2 regions of the Streptomyces sp. NPDC030820 genome follow, and region 2 is predicted to be linked to the other one. Evidence: riboswitches for the same ligand, from Rfam matches in the RefSeq annotation. Region 2 holds a riboswitch; the other holds the start of a gene.
What was found. A riboswitch is a leader RNA that binds a small molecule or an ion and turns the genes downstream of it on or off. The one in region 2 is predicted to bind FMN.
Positions count from the first base shown of each region.

Region 1: another riboswitch for FMN. It lies ahead of ribB (3,4-dihydroxy-2-butanone-4-phosphate synthase); the one in region 2 lies ahead of ACZ418_RS22665 (riboflavin synthase).

Region 1 covers NZ_JBVIEB010000025.1:11,873-21,429, reverse strand. The annotation lists gene ACZ418_RS40545 (hypothetical protein) at 1-521, shown strand, start outside; gene ACZ418_RS40540 (hypothetical protein) at 608-757, shown strand; gene ACZ418_RS40535 (hypothetical protein) at 958-1,503, shown strand; partial or broken gene ACZ418_RS40530 (transposase) at 1,535-1,857, opposite strand; gene ACZ418_RS40525 (PhzF family phenazine biosynthesis protein) at 1,935-2,810, opposite strand; gene ACZ418_RS40520 (hypothetical protein) at 3,285-3,608, opposite strand; gene ACZ418_RS40515 (FG-GAP repeat domain-containing protein) at 4,312-5,214, shown strand; FMN riboswitch at 5,411-5,541, shown strand; gene ribB (3,4-dihydroxy-2-butanone-4-phosphate synthase) at 5,791-6,447, shown strand; gene ACZ418_RS40505 (VOC family protein) at 6,542-6,691, shown strand; gene ACZ418_RS40500 (VOC family protein) at 6,716-6,940, shown strand; gene ACZ418_RS40495 (alpha/beta hydrolase family protein) at 6,930-7,706, opposite strand; gene ACZ418_RS40490 (hypothetical protein) at 8,052-8,459, shown strand; gene ACZ418_RS40485 (helix-turn-helix transcriptional regulator) at 8,469-8,687, shown strand; gene ACZ418_RS40480 (hypothetical protein) at 9,034-9,426, opposite strand.
Region 2 covers NZ_JBVIEB010000008.1:68,950-78,506, forward strand. The annotation lists gene ACZ418_RS22635 (PH domain-containing protein) at 1-227, opposite strand, end outside; gene hisG (ATP phosphoribosyltransferase) at 243-1,091, opposite strand; gene ACZ418_RS22645 (phosphoribosyl-ATP diphosphatase) at 1,146-1,418, opposite strand; gene ribH (6,7-dimethyl-8-ribityllumazine synthase) at 1,453-1,938, opposite strand; gene ACZ418_RS22655 (bifunctional 3,4-dihydroxy-2-butanone-4-phosphate synthase/GTP cyclohydrolase II) at 1,967-3,250, opposite strand; gene ACZ418_RS22660 (nicotinamide mononucleotide transporter family protein) at 3,247-3,888, opposite strand; gene ACZ418_RS22665 (riboflavin synthase) at 3,885-4,493, opposite strand; FMN riboswitch at 4,652-4,782, opposite strand; gene ACZ418_RS22670 (RNA polymerase sigma-70 factor) at 5,097-5,987, shown strand; gene ACZ418_RS22675 (SDR family oxidoreductase) at 6,092-6,835, shown strand; gene ACZ418_RS22680 (ROK family transcriptional regulator) at 6,875-8,161, opposite strand; gene ACZ418_RS22685 (MFS transporter) at 8,333-9,547, shown strand; gene ACZ418_RS22690 (acyl-CoA thioesterase) at 9,507-9,557, opposite strand, start outside.

The DNA of each region.
Region 1 (9,557 bases), on a different contig from region 2:
TCCTCGGCGGCTGGTGCGATCCTCTACTGCGCACCGGCTACCTGCCGACCACCGCACTCGGCGCTCTGAAGGCGGAAGCACGCGCGGTGCACCGGCAGCTGGTGCCATTGTGGCGACGCCGGACCCGGCACGGACGGGTGCTTTCCCTGGACGCTGATCTTGGCGAGCTGTCGCTGTATGACCTCGTCGCCGCCGACGTCGACCTGCTCACCCACACCGCGGGCGGAGTGTTCGAGGACGAGCGGCTCGGCGCCGTGCTGCGCGGGCTCGCCCCGGCCGAACTCGCGGTCGTCTTCGCGTACGCCGAGGGCGAGGGCACCACCTGGGCCGAGGCGGCGGCCGTCGCCGGCGTCTGTGACCCGGGAGCCTTTGGCGAGCGGGTGCGGCGCAAGGTCAAACGGCTCGCCGCCGAGCAGCATCGCCGCGCTGCACAGCGCCGCCCCGCTCCCCTGGCAACCTGCATCACAGAAACTCCCCAAGTTTCTTTGCCGGTAGGGCCGGAGCCTGGGACCGAGAGGTGAACACCCTCTCGTCGAAGGAACACAGCCACCATGATCCTGATCCTCTTCCTGGCCCTGCTGGTCCTCGCCCTCGTCGTGTGGCGGGTATGGACAAGGCCCGGGAAGCCGACGTCACCGGCATCGTGCGGATGGCCCTCGCAGCGATCGTGACCCTGGTCCTCACCTACGTGGCTCTCCACGTCGTACCCCCGGAGGCCGTCCCCAACCTCCTGAACGGCGCCCTCAACGCCCTCTGAACAACATGACGTACTGCGCCTGAGACACGGCGCGGACCGCCCCCCCAGGCACCTTGACGTGGCCCCTGGCGTTCGGTGTAGGGGGCCACGCCGTCGCTCGTACGTAGCCGCCGACAAGCCGGAGCGGATACCGGCCGCCGCTGGGCTACTCAGGTTGGACTCGCGATGTCGGTGACCAAGGCTGTGGCATGCTCGTCCGCGTGATCGATGCCCCGAATGATGACTGGTCGTTTGCAACAGCGCGGGAGCCGGCCCGATTCGGCGCCTGCGAGGTGAACGACGTTCCCGGTGTCGAGCACGCGGTGGGCGTGCGCGGGACGCTATGCGGCATCTCGGCCCGGTATACCACCCGCTACTTGCATCTGTTCGTTCCCGACGCCCTGCAGTCGTGCCGACGGTGCCGCCAGGAGGCTGAGACCGCCCCGACGCAGCCATGCGTCCAGGAGCGCCTTCACGGCCGAGTCCTGGACTCGGCTCAGGGCGCGACGCGTGACGAGTTGCTCGCCGCCCTTCGTATTGGGGCGAATGTCCGCTTGTGGATCAACGGCCGCTCCACAGATCTGGCGAAGTTCTACGCAAGGCTCGATGAACTGACCGACGGCGCCGGGCCCGCTGCCGAGGCTTTCGCATCCGCGGCGACAATCGGATTGGCGAACGTTGAGCACGACGTCTGGCGGTTCCTAGTTGTCCTGCCAGAGGACGGCGGCCCACCGATCATCGCCCGCGGACCACGCGGCCTTCACTGATGGGACCAGCACCGGCCAAGGTCGGACGAGATCACGGCAAACTGGCCAGCCCGGTCGCGGCCAGACAGCCGTCGATGAGCTGCGGCCGGTACTGGATCTCCGTAAGCCGCGTCTGACCGTCCGCACGAGGTGGTCCGGGTCGGCGAAGGCGACGTTGGCCAGGAAGCCGCGTCGCAACAGCGACCAGATGCCCTCGACTGGGTTGAGGTCGGGCGCGTACGGGGGCAACTGGTAGACGGTGAGCCACTCCTCAGCGGCGATGAACTCTTTCATGCCAGCAGCCAGGTGGGTGTTCAGGTTGTCCCAGATCAGGACGATCGGTCCTCCCAGCTGGCTGTGCGCCGCGGTGATCAGGGCCTCAACTCCTTGGTGAACTCCTGGTCCACCTTCCGCTCCGCCATGCCGGTCGACCACCATCTTCGGCGGGCTTGTCAGCTGATGCGCGTTCCTGTGCCGCTGACGCGGACGCGCTGGTCACCCGCGCGCAGCGTCACCGTGAGTTCGCCAGGGCGGCCCAGGTCTTCGCCCTGGTGCAGGGTGAGGACGGCGTCCTGGGGAACCAGGCCGAGGTCACGGGCATAGGCACCGAAAGCTGCGGCCGCAGCGCCGGTTGCCGGGTCCTCGACGACGCCGCCGACGGGGAACGGGTCACGGACATGGAAGACGGTGGCCGACTCCCGCCACACCAGCTGCAGCGTGGTCAGGTCCAAGCGGTGCATGAGGGCTTCCAGGTGCGCGAAGTCGTACGCGAGATCTGCCAGGCGCTCGCGCGTCGCCGCCGCGAGAACGAGATGGCGGGCACCGGCGAACGCCACACGGGGCGGGAATGCCGGGTCGAGATCGGCGGCCGGCCAGCCGAGCGCGGCCAGTGCCTCCGTGAGGTCGGCGTCGGCGATCTCCTCTATGTGCGGCTCGACACTGGTGAGGGTGGCCCTGACCGTGCCGCCCTCCTCTGCCACCTCCACCGGCACGATGCCTGCGCGCGTGGCGAATACCAGTTCCCCGGGGCCTATCCGCTCGGCGAGTGCGACGGCGGTCGCAACGGTGGCGTGTCCGCAGAACGGCACCTCGGCCTTGGGGCTGAAGTAGCGGATGCTGTACGCCCGCCCCTGCCGGCTGCCGAGGCCCTTTGGAGGCGCTGTCAGGAACGCGGATTCCGAGTATCCAAGGTCCGCGGCGATCGCGAGCATGTCGCTGTCGTCCAGGCCGGTGGCGTCCAGGACCACGCCGGCCGGGTTTCCGCCATCGGGGGCGCTGGAGAAGGCGGTGTATCGCAGTACCTCGGGCCGCGGCGCATTCGTCGTCATGCTTGGAGCAACCATGGCCGGCCAGCGGCTATTTCACGGCACCAGCCGAACCGAGGACCTGATCGCCTGCAGCACACTCCGGCCGGAACCAGTGACGAGCAGATGCGACCCTACCCGGGCCTGCCTCGCTCGCCGGTACACCGGGCGCGAAGGGGGTTCTCAGCCCTCCGGCCCGCGGCACGACACGGGAGAATGGCAGGGCAAGGCCTGTCGACAAGCACTCCCCCGCGGATGGCGGTGCCACAGCCGGCTCGGGGACCAGCCACAGCACCGCCATGACCAGACCACCACCAAGAGGAACCCCACGCCCGGGCAAGCGGCTGCGCCTCACCGAATCGCCGCACCGCAACGCCGCCAGACGAGTGCCACCCCGATGAGTCCGTGACGCCACCCGGCACGTCCTACGCCTGTACGCGTGACCAGGCTCGAACGGGGGGAACGAATCCGGCAAAGCCCCGGCTCAACGCAGTCGGGTCAGCCGCAGGCCTGCTGTGGACCGGACCGGGCGGAAGGCGGCGCCGTACTCCCTGGCGGACCGGTTGGCCTCAGCACTGGAGCCCCCACCGAGCGCAGGTAGAAGGCGTAGGCCACCGACGCGACCTGCTTCTCGTTCAGGTACAGCACCCACAGGTTGCCGAGCCGGCGCGCGGTGCGCACCTTCTCCTCCAGGCCGTCGGCGGATCCGGGCTCGCACGCCACCGCGGTGCAGCCCTGCGACAGGCGGCGGATGGCCGCGCGTGCCAGCACCGGACCCGGGCCTGCCCCACGCCATGCGGGCTCGAGGACGACCCGGTCCATGACCAGCAGGTCACCGACGGGGGTGTGGTCCTGGCTGCCGAAGGGGGTCGCCTAGAACTTTCCCGGAGCTATCAGGTGCGGAGCCAGATGATGAGGGCCGCGACGATGGCGGTGCCGAGGTAGACGTAGCGGTCGTTTATCGAGGGAGTTCCGGAGTTACCGCGTGCGGGCGGGAGTCGGCCTCGCCGCGGGTTCCTGAAACTGCAGGTCGAGCGTCAGGCGATGCCTCAGCAGGCGTCCGAGCCGACGCTCCACCGTTGTGTGGATGAGCAGGGACAGCCCCAGCACGCAGCCGACGGACACCGCCATGGAAGGCAGCAGCCCCAGCCTCGGAAAGGCCCGGATCAAGCCTTTGGCGACGGGAATTCCGATGCTCTGGTGGACGAGGTAGAAGGGGTACGTGAGTCCCCCCTCGTGCCCGGGGTGACCTCGGGCGGCGTGGGGCCGGCCTGATCAGCCTCACCAAGACGGCACCAGGAAATCCCGGAGACCCACTCGGGTTGATTTCCGAGAGCGCGGAAAAGGGCCGCAACGCATAGGCGGTGGGGGCACTTCCACGGTGCCGTCCGGGCGGAATTTCGTATTCCGAACCCCACTACAAAACCACTGGGACAGACGTGCGAAGATCCGGACAATGATGCGAGCGCTGCCCACGCCTGAACAGAGCGCACCGCCTGATTCCGCATACCTCATGGAGTCATACGTGACCCAGTATTCCCGGCGTGTTCGCGCACTGTCGCGTCTCGTCACCTCGGCGATCGCCGTCGCCCTGGTCGGCGCCACCGCCGGCACCGCCCTGGCCGATGCCCCTGCGACGACCGGTCCGGCGAAGAACGTCGCCCGGAGCGCCGCCGCGGCCGGGCAGCACAAGCCCACCCCCGCCGCCCCGTCCTTCTTCCTTTCCGGGATCCTGCCGTCGGGCCAGATGTACGTCTACATGCCCGACGGGAAGGGCGGCTTCGACGACCGGTCGGGCGCGTACGTCTGGCCGCACTTCAGGTTCGGTGTGTCGATCGACCCCGATCTGACCGGCTACCAGGACGGCGCGTACCACGTCATGGACGACGGCACGCTGAATCTCTGGCGCAACGGGCGACTCAAGAAGGTGGCCACCGGCTGGGGCCGGTACGACGTCGTCCTCTCCCCCGGCACTCTGGGCGGCGCCAAGCACCCCGACCTGCTCGCCCGCAACAGGCAGGGCGTCCTGTGGCGCTTGCAGACCAAGGCGGACGGCTCCCTGGCACCGCGCGTCAAGGTCGGGTCCGGCTTCGATCAGTTCACTCAGATCACCGGGCAGGGCGACCTGAGCGGTGACAGCAAGCCGGACATCGTCGCCCGTGACAGGCAGGGCGTCCTCTGGCTGTACAGGGGCACCGGCGATCCGCGGAAGCCGTTCGCGTCCCGTCTGAAGGTGGGTCCCGGCTGGAACCAGTTCAACAAGCTGGTGGCCACGGGGGACGTCGACGGCGACGGCCACAGCGACCTGCTCGCCCGCGACCCCAAGGGCAACCTGTGGCTGTACAAGGGGACGGGCAAGGCGGCCGCGCCGTTCACGTCCCGGGTCAAGGTGGGCACGGGTTTCAACCAGTACCGCGACCTCTTCTGACGCCCCTCCAGGGGCCTGACACAATCCCCTGCGCGGATCCCAGAGCGTTCGTGCGGCTCCGCGGAGTGCCGGTTGCCTGGGCGGCGCAGCACACCAGCCTCGTCCCGGTAGGCGACGGGGCACCGGCACCGAAATGGCTGTGCCGCGGAACACGCCCGCACCACGAGCCGTTTGTGCAATGATCGTCACTGAGTGTTCGCGCGCTCCGGGGTCGGTGCAATTCCGAGCCGGCGGTGAAAGTCCGCGACCCAGCCGAAGCCATCGGCTGGTTGACCTGGTGGAACTCCGGGACCGACGGTGAAAGTCCGGATGGAAGGCAGTGCGCGGCGACACGTTGTCCCCCGGCACCGGCATCGAGTGCCTGCCGAGGGACTTGGTGCTCGCTTTCCCCGGAACGGCGTCCGTGCACGGGGGCGAGCCGTCATCCGCCGACTCCCACCGGCATGGTGCGCCGTCCATTGCGGCAGGCCGTCGCGTGCTGAGGCACGCGCCCTGCCGGATGGCCGCGTTCTCTCGCAGATCAGTGCATCGCCCGGATGCACACCGGTCCGGGCGGTCCCGACCGCAGGAGAGCACATGGCGATCGCAGTTCACACCACGACAGACCGGCTACACCGCGTTGAGCAGGCAATCGATGCCTTTCGCCGCGGGGGCTTCGTCATCGTCTTCGACGACGAGTCCCGCGAGAACGAGGGCGACCTGATGGTGGCCGCCGAGTACACGGACAAGGCCGCGATGACATATCTGTTGGACCACACCTCGGGGGTGGTGTGCGCGGCACTGCCCCATCAGCGGTGCACGGACCTCGACCTGCCGCAGATGGCGGACGACAACTCCGGACTGCACGGCACGGCCTTCACCGTGTCCGTGGACCTGATCGCCGGAGGCACCACCGGTATCCCCGCCGAAGAGCGCGCCCGTACTCTGCGGGCGCTCGCCGATCCGGCAGCAGGGCCAGGAGACTTCGCGCGCCCCGGCCACATCTTCCCGGTGCGAGCGGCGCGCGGCGGAGTGCTGGAGCGCGACGGCCACACCGAGGCCGCCGTGGACCTCTCGCTGCTCGCGGGACTGTCCGGAGTGACCACCATGTGCGAGGTCGTCCGGCGCGACTGGGCCATGGCCCGCCACATCGACCTGGAGCAGTTGGCAGAGCGCGATGGGCTGACTCTGATCTCGGTAGGCGACGTGGCCGCCTACCGTCAGACGCGGGCCTCCACAGGACAGCCGTCCTGACATCCCGTCGGTCTGGTCCTGCATCTTTCGTCAGAGGCAGGACCAGACCTTCGCCCGATGCCCTGATGGCCGACGCACACCTACGTTGATGTGCATGAAGATCCCCGCGCAGTACAAGTACGCCGTCATCCCGCACGTCATGGTCGACGGGACCGCCGAGGCGATCAAGTTCTACGAGGCCGCGTTCGGAGCGTCCGAGCACTTCCGGCTCGAAGGAGATGACGGGCGAATCGTGCATGCCTAGATCGGCGTCCATGGTTCCACGCTCATGCTCGGCGACGCCGTGTCCCCGTTCTCGCCCCCGGAAGCGGTCGGAGTGTCCGTTGCCCTGCACGTCTACGTGCCAGACGTCGACGGCCTCAGCGCCCAGGCCGTGAGAGCCGGCGCCGAGCTTCTCTCACCACCGGCCGACATGTCCTATGGCGCCCGCCAGTCAATGCTCCGCGATCCGTTCGGCCACATCTGGATCTTCCTGACGCCCCTTACCGACTGAGCAGGTGGGCAATTACGTGACCGCCGACAGCAGTGGCTGTCGCGCGTTTCCAGCCGTGCTGGCTGGTCCAGAACTGATCCCGGCTGGGATCTTCCGGGCCTGGGCCGGGGTCGCTGCCGAAGAGAAGGAATGGCCGGTCGGTGCCGTCGGTGACGGGTGGCAGGAGGCTGCCGTCCAGGTTGACGCCGGCGCGCAGGCGCCGGTCGGCGCGGATGGCTGTGGCGGCTGTGGCGCCGCCGAGGGAGTGGCCGAGCATGCCGACGCGGGACAGGTCGAACGCGCCGGCGAGGGTGGGTGGCAGGGCTCGCCGTCCGGCGTCGGTGTTGTGTCCGGCGTTGAGCGCGGTGAGCTGGTCCAGCACGAACCGGGTGTCCGCGGTGCGGACAGCGAGGGCCTTGGCGATCAGGGCATCGTCGATGTCGCCGGTAATGGCGAAGGTTTCCACCCGGCCGCCGGGAAACTCGACTTGGTCGGCGTCGTAGGTGTGGTCGATGGCCACGACCAGGTAGCCGTGGCTGGCTAGTTCCTCAATCAGAACAGTGCCGAGGCTGCGGTCGCTGCGCAGGCCCGGTGAGTATAGGGCGACCTGCCTCCCGCACCGGACGTGGTCCACCGGTGCGGCCAGGTGGGCGTGCGTGGTCGGCAGCAGCAGCGTGCCGGGCGGGATGGCCTGTTCCTGCTCGAAGAAGGGGACGGCGCCGGGTGACATCCACGGCGCGGGCGGGTGGCGATGGGCGGCGTGTGCCGGGTACCAGAGCTGGATCATGAGTTCCCTGCCGGGCGGGAATCCTGCCAGGGATCGACGCGCGACCGGTCGACCAGGTGCAACGAGATCGTGCCCAGCGGGTGCGGACCGGTTGGTGCGGGCAGGGTAAGCCGCACCGGAGTCGGCGTGGGGTTGGCGGCGACCGGCGAGTTCGCGACGGGTCGCGGCTGGGCGGATGCCGCGGTGGTTATCGGGACGGAAGCGATGGCTGACGCCACGGCGGTACCGAGCAGTGCTCGGCGGGTCAGGAGCCGTCTCTCGTTCAACCTGGCCAGAATGTAAGGTGTCCTTTCCATCCAGTCAAGGTTGCTTGACTCGATGGAAAGGTCCCCTTACATTCGTCGCATGACCAAGCAGGTACAGCAGGACCATGTGACGCGTGCGGCCCGCCGCGCTGTACTCATCGACGGCATACCCGTGTCCGCTTTGGGGGTGATAGCCCTGGCGCTGGGCAGCAACCCCCATCAGAGCACCGCCCAGAAGGCCTGGTGGATCGCGACCACCGCCGTCTTCACCCTCGCGATCGCCTGGGTGCTGCTGCGGGCATTCCGGCGCGCGGACGAATACCTGCGCAGGATTCAGTTGGAGAGCATGGCCATCGCCTTCGCCGCAGTCCTCGTGGGGCTGCAAGTGGCCACCCTGCTCGATGCCGCAGGCATCATCCAGCTCCATCAGCTCGCGCAATTGATCCTCCTCGGCGGCGTGGCCATCTGGATGACGATCGCGGACCTGCGTACCCGCCTGAACCGGTGACGGCGCGTTGTGAAGAACCGACTACGCGAACTGCGTGCAGCTCGCCGGTGGAGCCAGGCCGACCTGGCCGACCGGTGTCAAGTCTCCCGGCAGGCCATCAACGCCATCGAAACCGAGCGGTACGATCCCAGCCTGCCCCTGGCGTTCACCATCGCCGACGTCTTCGGCCTGACCATCGAGGAAATCTTCCGTCCTGACCGGACGGAAACGACGGACAACCCCGCCTGACATTGAGCCTTCTCAGCCGGTATAGCGGTTCGATTCGATGTCGTGCAGGACGAGTATGGCGTGCACGACGATCGCGGGCAGTAGCGCAGCTTGACCAAGATCGTCCTTGGGGAACATCAGTACAGCGGCAGGGCTGGGTGGCCCGATTCCTTGAGCGCCGGCGGGAGGCTCGCCGCAGGCGGGGACCGCAGCGGTTGTCGTGGGAGGAAGCGGCACAGCGGGCCGCTGACGATCTGAGCGGTGTGGGCCGGGGCGACCGGCCGCCAGCCCGTCGGAGGTCGCTGGAGGAGGCGGCCGACCGCGCCGCCGACTACTTGGAAGGCCGGTAGCGCCCGGGCCCAACTGGTCAGGCCGGGGTGTCCGGTACGGCCTGGGCCAGTGGGCCGAGGTCGCCGTAGAGGGCTGCGTGAAGTGCGGCGGCGAGTTCGCGGGCCCTGTCCTCGTTCTCCAGGTCGTACAGGACGAAGTAGACCGGTCCGGCGGAGGAGTCGGGGCGGATCTCGCGGGAGCGGATCAGACGGATGACCGCGTTGCGGACGGCGTCGTACACCGTGGCGCTGATGGCGTGCTGCGGGGCGGTGAGCGCGTCGGCCTTGACCGTCCACCGTTCGGCCTGGCACTCGATGGCGACGAAGACGGCACGCTGCTTCCTCGCTGCCTTGTAGGCGGCGTTGAACGCGTCCTGGCCCGTGGCGTCGGGAATCAGATCGGCGGGGCAGGGCGTCGGCAGCGGCTCCATGCGGAGCATCGTGCCAGTCCGGAGCGGATGCCGGGCGTTCTGACAGCGGGGGCATCCGCGTGACCTTCGAGGAGCGGTCGCGTTGCACCGGGGGACACGTGCACGTCCCCGCGTGGTGCGACGGCCCCCGA
Region 2 (9,557 bases):
ACGGTGACCCCGGACTCGTCGGCGACGACCTTGACCCGGGACAGCCGGGCCAGCACCCAGAAGATCAGCGCCCCGGTGACGACGAAGCTCGCCCGCTCCCCCGGGCCGAGCTTCAGCAGCATCGCGATCCCGGAGATGGTCAGGAAGATCACCACTCCGGCGGTGAGCAGGATCGCCCGGGTGTGGCCCGGCCGGAAGGTGACGGGAAGGGTGGGGGTGTCGGACATCTCGGTGCGCACCTCTTACAGGCGGCAGGCGTGGATGGCCGTGGTGAGGATGGCGCGGGCGCCGATGGCGTAGAGGTCGTCCATGATCCGCTGCGCCTCCTTGGCGGGGACCATGGCGCGGACCGCGACCCAGCCCTCGTTGTGCAGCGGGGAGACGGTCGGGGACTCCAGGCCGGGGGTGAGCGCGACGGCCTTCTCCAGCTGCTCGACGCGGCAGTCGTAGTCCATCATCACGTACGTCCGTGCGACCAGGACGCCCTGGAGGCGGCGCAGGAACTGCTGGACCTTCGGCTCCTCGCCGTCGGTGCCGGTGCGGCGGATGACGATCGCCTCGGACTTCATGATCGGCTCGCCGAAGACCTCCAGGCCGGCGTTGCGCAGGCTGGTGCCGGTCTCCACGACGTCGGCGATGACCTCGGCGACGCCCAGCTCGATCGCGGTCTCCACGGCGCCGTCGAGGTGGACGACGGAGGCGTCGACGCCGCTGTCCTCGAGGTGCCCCGCGACGATGCCCTCGTAGGAGGTGGCGACCGTCTTGCCCTTGAGGTCCTCGACGCCGTTCGCGGTGCCGGGCTTGGCGGCGAAGCGGAAGGTGGAGCGGGCGAAGCCGAGCGGCAGGATCTCCTCGGCGTCGGCGCCGGAGTCGATCAGCAGGTCGCGGCCGGTGATGCCCACGTCGAGGCGGCCGGAGGCGACGTAGATCGCGATGTCGCGCGGACGGAGGTAGAAGAACTCGACCTCGTTCACCGGGTCGACGATCCGCAGCTCCTTGGACTCGCGGCGCTGCTGGTAGCCGGCCTCATGCAGCATCTCCGCCGCAGGGCCGGACAGTGAACCCTTGTTGGGGACGGCGATGCGCAGCATGAGGTCGGCTTCCTTTGCGTGAAGGGGTTTCTACGGCGGTTACTGCGGGGCGGCTTACAGGTGGGCGTAGACGTCGTCCAGGGAGATCCCGCGGGCGACCATCATCACCTGGATGTGGTACAGCAGCTGGGAGATCTCCTCGGCGGCCGCCTCCCTGCCCTCGTACTCGGCGGCCATCCAGACCTCGGCGGCCTCTTCGACGACCTTCTTGCCGATGGCATGGACGCCCTTGCCGACCAGCTCTGCGGTGCGGGAGGTGGCGGGGTCGCCGTGGGCGGCCTTCTGCTGGAGCTCGGTGAAGAGCTCCTCGAACGTCTTCTTGGACATGGTGGTCCTTACCCTACGCGCTCCGGCCGGTGCCTCAGTGCCAGGGCTCGGATACTGAGCGGAGCGTGGCGGCGGTCGAGACCGCGGCGGTCACCGCCTCGTGGCCCTTGTCCTCGTTCGAGCCCTCCAGGCCGGCCCGGTCCAGGGCCTGCTCCTCGGTGTCGCAGGTGAGCACGCCGAAGCCGACGGGCACACCGGTCTCGACGCTGACCTGGGTGAGGCCCTGGGTGACGCCCTGGCACACGTAGTCGAAGTGCGGGGTGCCGCCGCGGATGACGACGCCGAGGGCGACCACGGCGTCGTAGCCGCGCCCGGCCAGCACCTTGGCGGCGACCGGGAGTTCGAAGCTGCCGGGGACCCGGATCAGGGTCGGCTCGTCGATCCCCAGGTCGTGCAGGGCGCGCAGGGCGCCGTTCACCAGACCGTCCATCACCTTCTCGTGCCACTGCGCCGCGATGACGGCGACCCTGAGGTCGCTCGCGTTGCGTACGGACAGTTCCGGTGCACCCTTGCCGCTCACGTGTCTCCTAAGTGCCTTGCTGTCGTGCTTACTGGTTGGCCGCCACGGCCGGGGTGTCCAGCCAGGGCAGGTCGTGTCCCATACGGTCGCGCTTGGTGCGCAGGTAGTGGAGGTTGTGCTCACCGGCCTGGATCGGCATCGGCTCCCGGCCGGTGACCTTCAGGCCGTGGCGCAACAGCGCGTCGGTCTTGTCGGGGTTGTTGGTCAGCAGCCGGACGCTGCGCACCCCCAGGTCGGCGAGGATCCGGGCACCGGCGCCGTAGTCGCGGGCGTCGGCGGGCAGGCCGAGTTCGAGGTTGGCGTCCAGGGTGTCGCGACCGCGCTCCTGCAGCTCGTACGCCCGGAGCTTGGACAGCAGGCCGATGCCGCGCCCCTCGTGGCCGCGCAGGTAGACGACCACGCCCCGGCCCTCCTCCTGGATGCGCCGCAGGGCGGTGTCCAGCTGGGGGCCGCAGTCGCAGCGCAGGGAGCCGAAGACGTCACCGGTGAGGCATTCGGAGTGGACGCGGACCAGGACGTCCTCGCCGGCGCCGAGGTCGCCGTGGACGAGGGCGACGTGTTCGACGCCGTCGACGGTGGAGCGGTAGCCGTAGGCGGTGAAGGTGCCGTGCTTGGTGGGCAGGCGGGTCTCGGCCTCGCGGCGGACGGTGGGCTCGCTGCTGCGCCGGTAGGCGATCAGGTCCTCGATGGAGATGATCGTCAGGCCGTGCTTGCGGGCGAACGGGATCAGCTCGGGCAGGCGCAGCATCCGGCCGTCCTCGCCGGCGATCTCCACGATGGCGCCGGCCGGACGCAGACCCGCGAGCCGGGCGAGGTCCACGGCGGCCTCGGTGTGGCCGTTGCGGACGAGGACGCCACCGGGCTTGGCGCGCAGCGGGAAGATGTGGCCGGGGCGGACGAAGTCGGTCGGCTCCGCCGTGCCGCTCGCGAGGAGCTGGAGCGTCGTCGCGCGGTCGGAGGCCGAGATGCCGGTGCTCACACCGTGCGCGGCGGAGGCGTCCACGGAGATGGTGAACGCGGTCTTCATCGACTCGGTGTTGTCCTCGACCATCTGCGGCAGCCGCAGCCGGTCCAGTTCCTCGCCCTCCATGGGGGCGCAGATGAGTCCCCGGCACTCGCTCATCATGAAGGCGACGATCTCGGGGGTGGCCTTCTCGGCGGCGATGACGAGGTCGCCCTCGTTCTCCCGGTCCTCGTCGTCGACGACCACGACCGGGCGGCCGGCCGCTATGTCGGCGATGGCCTGCTCGACGGGGTCGAGCCCGAAGTTCTCGATGGTGTCCATGTCGTACAGGGGCGGTGCCGAGGTCATGCCGGGGCTCCTTCCAGGACGGGCTGCGGATTCCTGCGGGAGCGCAGCCACCAGTCGCGCATGCCCCACAGGACGAGTGCGCCGTAGATGACGTAGACGAAACCGGAGAAGGCGTAGCCGTTGGCGAAGTTGAGGGGGACGCCGACGAGGTCGACCAGCAGCCAGGCGATCCAGAACTCGACCATGCCCTTGGCCTGGGCGTACATGGCGACGACGGTGCCGACGAAGATGTAGGCGTCGGGCCAGGGGTCCCAGGACAGCGACGGGTAGGCCGTGAAGAGCAGGGCCACCGCGACCGTGCCGGCGGCGGCCGCGCCGAGCATCGCCGCACGCTCGCGCCAACTGGCGAACCGGGGGGTGATGTGGCCGTCCTCGGCCCGGCCCTGGCTGCGCCGCCACTGCCACCAGCCGTACAGCGCGACGGCCATGACGACGGCCTGCTTGCCGGCGCTGCCGGTCAGATGGCCGTAGAAGGCGGCGAAGAGGACGAGACCGGAGAGGAACTGCACGGGCCAGGTCCACAGGGAGCGGCGCCAGCCGAGGGCGAGGGTGATCAGGCCGAGGATGTTGCCGGTCATGTCCGACCAGATGATGCGCTGGCCGAAGAGGGTGAAGGCCTCGGAGTTCAGCCAGTTCACTTGGTGGCTCCCTGGGCACGGTCGCCGAGGAGCCGCTCGACGTACTTGGCGACGACGTCGACCTCGAGGTTGACCGGGTCACCCGGCTGCTTCAGGCCGAGCGTGGTCAGGGCCAGGGTGGTCGGGATGAGGCTGACGGTGAAGTGGTCGGGGCCTGCGTCCACGACCGTGAGGCTGATGCCGTCGACGGTGATGGAGCCCTTCTCGACGACGTAGCGGGAGAGGTCCGCCGGGAGGGAGATCTTCACGATCTCCCAGTTCTCGGAGGGCTTGCGCTCCAGCACCTCGCCGGTGCCGTCGACGTGTCCCTGCACGATGTGCCCGCCGAGACGCGCGCCCACCGCCATGGGGCGTTCCAGGTTGACGCGGGAGCCGACGCCGAGCGCGCCGAGGCTGGAACGGTTCAGGGTCTCCGCCATCACATCGGCGGTGAACTCGTCGCCCTCGTGCTCCACGACGGTGAGACAGACCCCGTTCACGGCGATGGAGTCGCCGTGCTGCGCGCCCTCGGTCACGATGGGGCCGCGGAGCCGGAAGCGGGAGGCGTCGCCGAGGTTCTCGACGGCGGTGATCTCACCCAGCTCTTCGACGATTCCGGTGAACACTTCCCGGGTCCTCCTGCCTCTTCGGGCACGGACTCCGGGGCCTGTCGATGACGACAGAATGTACGGGTGAACACACCTGCGGCGACACCGAAAGAGGCCCGTCCGCATGCGGACAAGCCCCAGATACGGCGACGCGCACACTTACGCGTGCCCGCCCGCCGCGCACTGCCTCCCATCCGGACTTTAACCGTCGGTCCAGGAATTTCACCTGGTCAACCGGCCGCTGGAAGCGACCGGGTCGCGGACTGTAACCGCCGGTTCGGACTTTCACCGACCCCGGAGTGCGCTGCTTCTGGTACAGGGCCAGTGTGCCACGCCGGACGGCGCTTCAGACAGACGGAGGGTGTGGGCTCCCTCACAGCATGTGTCGCCGACCTTGCGTGATGCGGCCGGGCCGGCACAACTGCCGTACTCTCAGGGCACCTTGACCATTGGTCCGGACCTATTGACCTTACTGGTCTAGTCCTCTTATCGTGCGGGCGGGTCCGGTGGCGGTGACGACGGCCCTTGCCCGCCGCCGGGCCGCCAGAACGCCGGACTCCACCGTCGGGACGTCGGACTCCACCGTCGGGACGCCGATGGGCGTCTGGCACTCTGAGGCGCATGACCCCTTCGCCGGCCTCCGAAGAGTTCGAGTCCCACCGGTCCCGCCTGTTCGGCCTGGCCTACCGCCTGCTGGGCTCCGCCCATGAGGCGGAGGACGCGGTGCAGGACGCGTATCTGCGGTTCAGCGGCGCCGACCGGGCGGCGATCGAGCACCCCGGGGCATGGCTCGCCAAGGCCGTCACCAACCTCTGTCTGACCCGGCTGACCTCGGCCCGGGCGCGGCGCGAGGAGTATCCCGGGACCTGGCTGCCCGAGCCGGTGGCCACCTCCGACGGCACGCTCGGGCCGCTGGAGTCGGCGGAGCGGCGCGATCAGGTCTCCATGGCCCTGCTGGTCCTGCTGGAGCGGCTGACGCCGACCGAGCGGGCCGTGTACGTGCTGCGTGAGGCGTTCGGTTACGCCCACCGGGAGATCGCGGACGTCCTGGACCTGAGCGAGTCCAACTGCCGTCAGCTGTACCGGCGGGCGGTGGCCCGGGTCGCCGTGCCGGAGAGCCGCTTCGAGCCGGCGCCGGAGCGGCAGGAGGAGCTGCTCGTGTCCTTCCTCACGGCGGCCCGGGAGGGCGACCTGGCCGGCCTGGAGAAGCTGCTCGCGGCGGACGTCACCTACTGGGGCGACGGGGGCGGCAAGGTGTCCGCGGCCAGGCGGCCGGTCGAGGGACGCGAGAAGGTCGTGCGCTTCCTGGTGGGCGGGGCCGAGCGGTTCGCGGGCGGCCTGGACATCGTGGTGCTGGAGGTCAACGGCGCGAGCGCGCTGGTCGCGTGGGCGGGCGACGTGCTCGCCGGGGTGGCGTCCTTCGAGCTGCGGGACGGGCTGATCGCCCATGTGCGAACGGTGACGAACCCCGACAAGCTGGCCTTCATGCAACGGCAGCTGACGCGGTCGTAGCGGAGCCGCCCCGGGGCCTGTCACATTTCCGGAGGCTGTGTGGTCTCAGTGGAAGAGGGTGCTCCGACCGGGGGCGACCCCGAGTCCGGAGGGACGGGAACACCATGACCACCATCCTGGTGACCGGCGGGACCGGCACGCTCGGCACGCGGGTGACGCAGCGGCTGCGGGCGGACGGGCACGAGGTGCGGGTGCTCAGCCGGCACACGCCGCCGTACGCCGTCGATCTGCGCGTCGGCGGGAGCGGGCTCGACGCCGCGCTCGCCGGCGTGGAGACCGTGGTGCACTGCGCGACCACCCAGCGGGGCGGGGACGAGACCGCCGCCGATCATCTGATCGCGGCGGCCCGGCGGGCCGGGGTGGGCCATCTGGTCTACATCTCCATCGTCGGCATCGACCAGGTGCCGCTCGGCTACTACAAGACCAAGCTGGCCGTGGAGCGCAAGATCGAGGCGTCGGGCCTCGGCTGGACCGTCCTGCGCACGACCCAGTTCCACGACCTGCTCGTCACGACCCTGGGCGGACTGGCCAAGCTGCCCGTCATGCTGGTCCCGGCCGGGATCCCGGACCAGCCGGTGGAGGTGACCGAAGTCGCGGACCGCCTGGTCGAGTTGGCCCTGGCGGCGCCGGCCGGGCGGGTGGCGGACATGGGCGGCCCCGAAGTGCGGTCCCTGGACTCGCTGGCGCGCGCCTACCTCCGTGCGACCGGGCGGCGCCGGGCGGTGGCACAGGTGCCGCTGTTCGGCCGGACGTATCGCGCCTGCCGCGAGGGCGGGCTGCTGGCGCCGGAACAGGCGGTGGGGAAGACGACGTTCGAGGAGTACCTGGGGCACCGCTTCGGCGGCTGACCCGGCGGCCGGGCGGGAGAGGGGGAGACGGGCCTGCCGTCAGTTCCGGTCCTGTGGTGCGAACAGCTCGTCCTGGGCGCGGTCGCGGGCGGTCAGCAGGGCGCCGCGCAGGACCGCCGTGCCGCCGAGGGTGCTCGGCCGGACCTCCGTGAGCAAGGGTGACATACGGCGCAGCCGCTCCTCCACCAGCCCGGCGAGCACCGTGCCGCCGGCCTGCCCGGCCTCTCCGCCGAGCACCACACAGCCGGGGTCGAGTACGGCCACCACGGACGCGGCGCCGATGGCGATCCGGTCGGCGAGAGCGTGCAGAAACCGGCCGGCGGGGCGTTCGGCGTCCGAACCGACCGAACCGGCAGGGCGTCCGGCGTCCGTATGAGACGCCTCCCCCGCCACCTCCGCCACGGCCTCCCGGATCACCACCGCCGCGCCCGGTCCGTCCATCGTGGCCGGTATGGGCAGGCCGTGCTGCGCCGCCAGGGCGCCGATCGCCGCCGCGCCCGCCAGCGAGTGGAAACCTCCGTCGCAGTCCCGCGCCGAGGGCAGCGAGTCGGTGCCCGGCACCGGCAGGAAGCCGATCTCGCCCGTGCCGCCCGAGGCACCGCGGCGCAGCGTGCCGTCGAGGACGACCGCGGCGCCGACGCCGTGGCCCAGCCAGAGCAGGACGAAGGTGTCCCGGTCCCGGGCGGCGCCCTCGCCCTGCTCGGCCAGGGCTGCGAGGTTGGTCTCGTTCTCCACGGTGACGCGGGCCCCGGGCAGCCGCTCCTGCAGGGCGGCGGCCAGGCAGCGGTGCCAGGCGGGCAGCCTGCCGGAGTCACGCAGGTCGCCGGTGGCCGGGTCGATGAGGCCGGGCGCGCCGATGCCGACGGTGTGCAGTTTCCCCCACGCTCGAACGCCCTCGCGCGGGGGCGCCCCCATCGCCCCGGCCTCCTTGGCGGTCCGCTCCACCGCGGCCACCGCCTGCTCCACGGCGGGACCGGTCCCGGTGTCGCCGCCGATCGGCACGGACGCCTCGGCCAGCACCCGTCCGACCAGGTCGGAGACCAGGACGAAGACGCCGCCGGTGCGGACGTCGAGCGCGGCCAGGTGGGCCCGGTCGGCGACGATGCCGTACAGCCGGGCGTTGGGACCCCGGCGCTGCTCGCCGGACTCGCCGACGACCGTGATCAGCCCGGCGTCGGTGAGCCGTTCCACGAGGTCGGCGACCGTCGGCCGGGACAGACCCGTCAGCTGCTTCAACTGCCCGGCCGTGAGTGGGCCTTCCTGCTGCAGCAGGCGCAGGGCCAGACGGTCGTTGATGGCCCGGGCGGTGCTGGGTGATGCGGGCATGACGGGTGATGCGGGCATGACGGGAATCCTTCCAGATCCACGCACCTGGGGACGCCGACGGCGGCCGTGATGAGGCCGGGGCGATGGGCGCCCCTCGTCTATCTATCAGGCAGGGTCCCTGATAGTTTACGGCGGGTGCCGCGAGACCGACCTATGGGGAGGGATCGGAACATGAGTGACATGGGCTTCACGCGCGACGAAGTGAGGCGCGCCCGGTACGCCGTGGCGGCCGTGTTCGCCGTGCACGGCGCCGTGACCGGCACGTTCGCCACCCGGGTGCCGTGGATCCAGGACCATGCCTCGCTCGGCGCGGGTCAGTTGGGGTTCGCGCTGGCCTTCACGGCGTTCGGCGCCTCCTGTGCGATGCCGCTGGCGGGCCGGATCAGCCACCGCTTCGGCAGTCGTACGGCCTTGCGCGGGCTGCTCGCGCTGTGGACGCTCTCCCTGGTCCTGCCGTCCCTCGCGCCGAACCTGTACACCCTGTGCCTGGCGATGTTCACCTACGGCGCGAGCGCGGGCATGGCCGACGTGGCGATGAACGCGCTCGGCGTCGAGATCGAGCGGCTGCTGAGCAAGTCGGTCATGTCCGGGCTGCACGGCATGTGGAGTGCGGGCGCCCTGATCGGCTCGGCGGCCGGCGCGCTCGCGGCGCACCTCGGCGCGGACGCCCGGCTGCACTTCTCGCTCGCCTCGGCCGTGCTGACCGTGCTCGGACTGGTGGCCTGCACCTGGGTGCTGGATCTGCAGCCCGCCGAGCACGAGGAGCCGCCGCCGCGGTTCGCGCTGCCGCCGCGCTCGGCCCTGCTGATCGGCACGGTCGGCTTCTGCGCGGTGTTCGCGGAGGGCGCGAGCCTGGACTGGTCGGCGGTGTTCCTGCGGGACCGGCTGGACAGCTCGGCCGGTGTGGCGGCGGCCTGTACGACCGGCTTCATGCTGACGATGGCGGTGGCCCGGATCGCCGGGGACGCGGTGGTGAACCGGTTCGGCGCGGTCCGCACCGTCCGGGTCGGGGGCGTCCTGGCCGTGCTGGGCGGACTGCTGATCGTGTTCGCCGGGTATCCGGCGGTGGCGATGGGCGGGTTCGCGCTGATGGGACTGGGTATCGCGGTGGTCGTACCGCTGTGCTTCGCGGCGGCCGGGCACGCCGGGCCCCATCCCAGCCAGGCCATCGCGGGCGTGGCGACGATCACCTACACCTCGGGGCTGATCGCGCCGAGCCTGATCGGCGGGGTGGCCCAGGCGACCAGTCTGGTGGTGTCGTTCTGCGTGGTGACGGCGCTGGCGTGCGGGCTCGCGGTGTTCGCGGGCGTACTGCGCAGCGCCGAGTGCGGCGGCCGGGCCGAGGTCAGCCGGCCGGCCGCAGCAGTTCCCAACCCACGGCCCTGAAGGCGTCGGT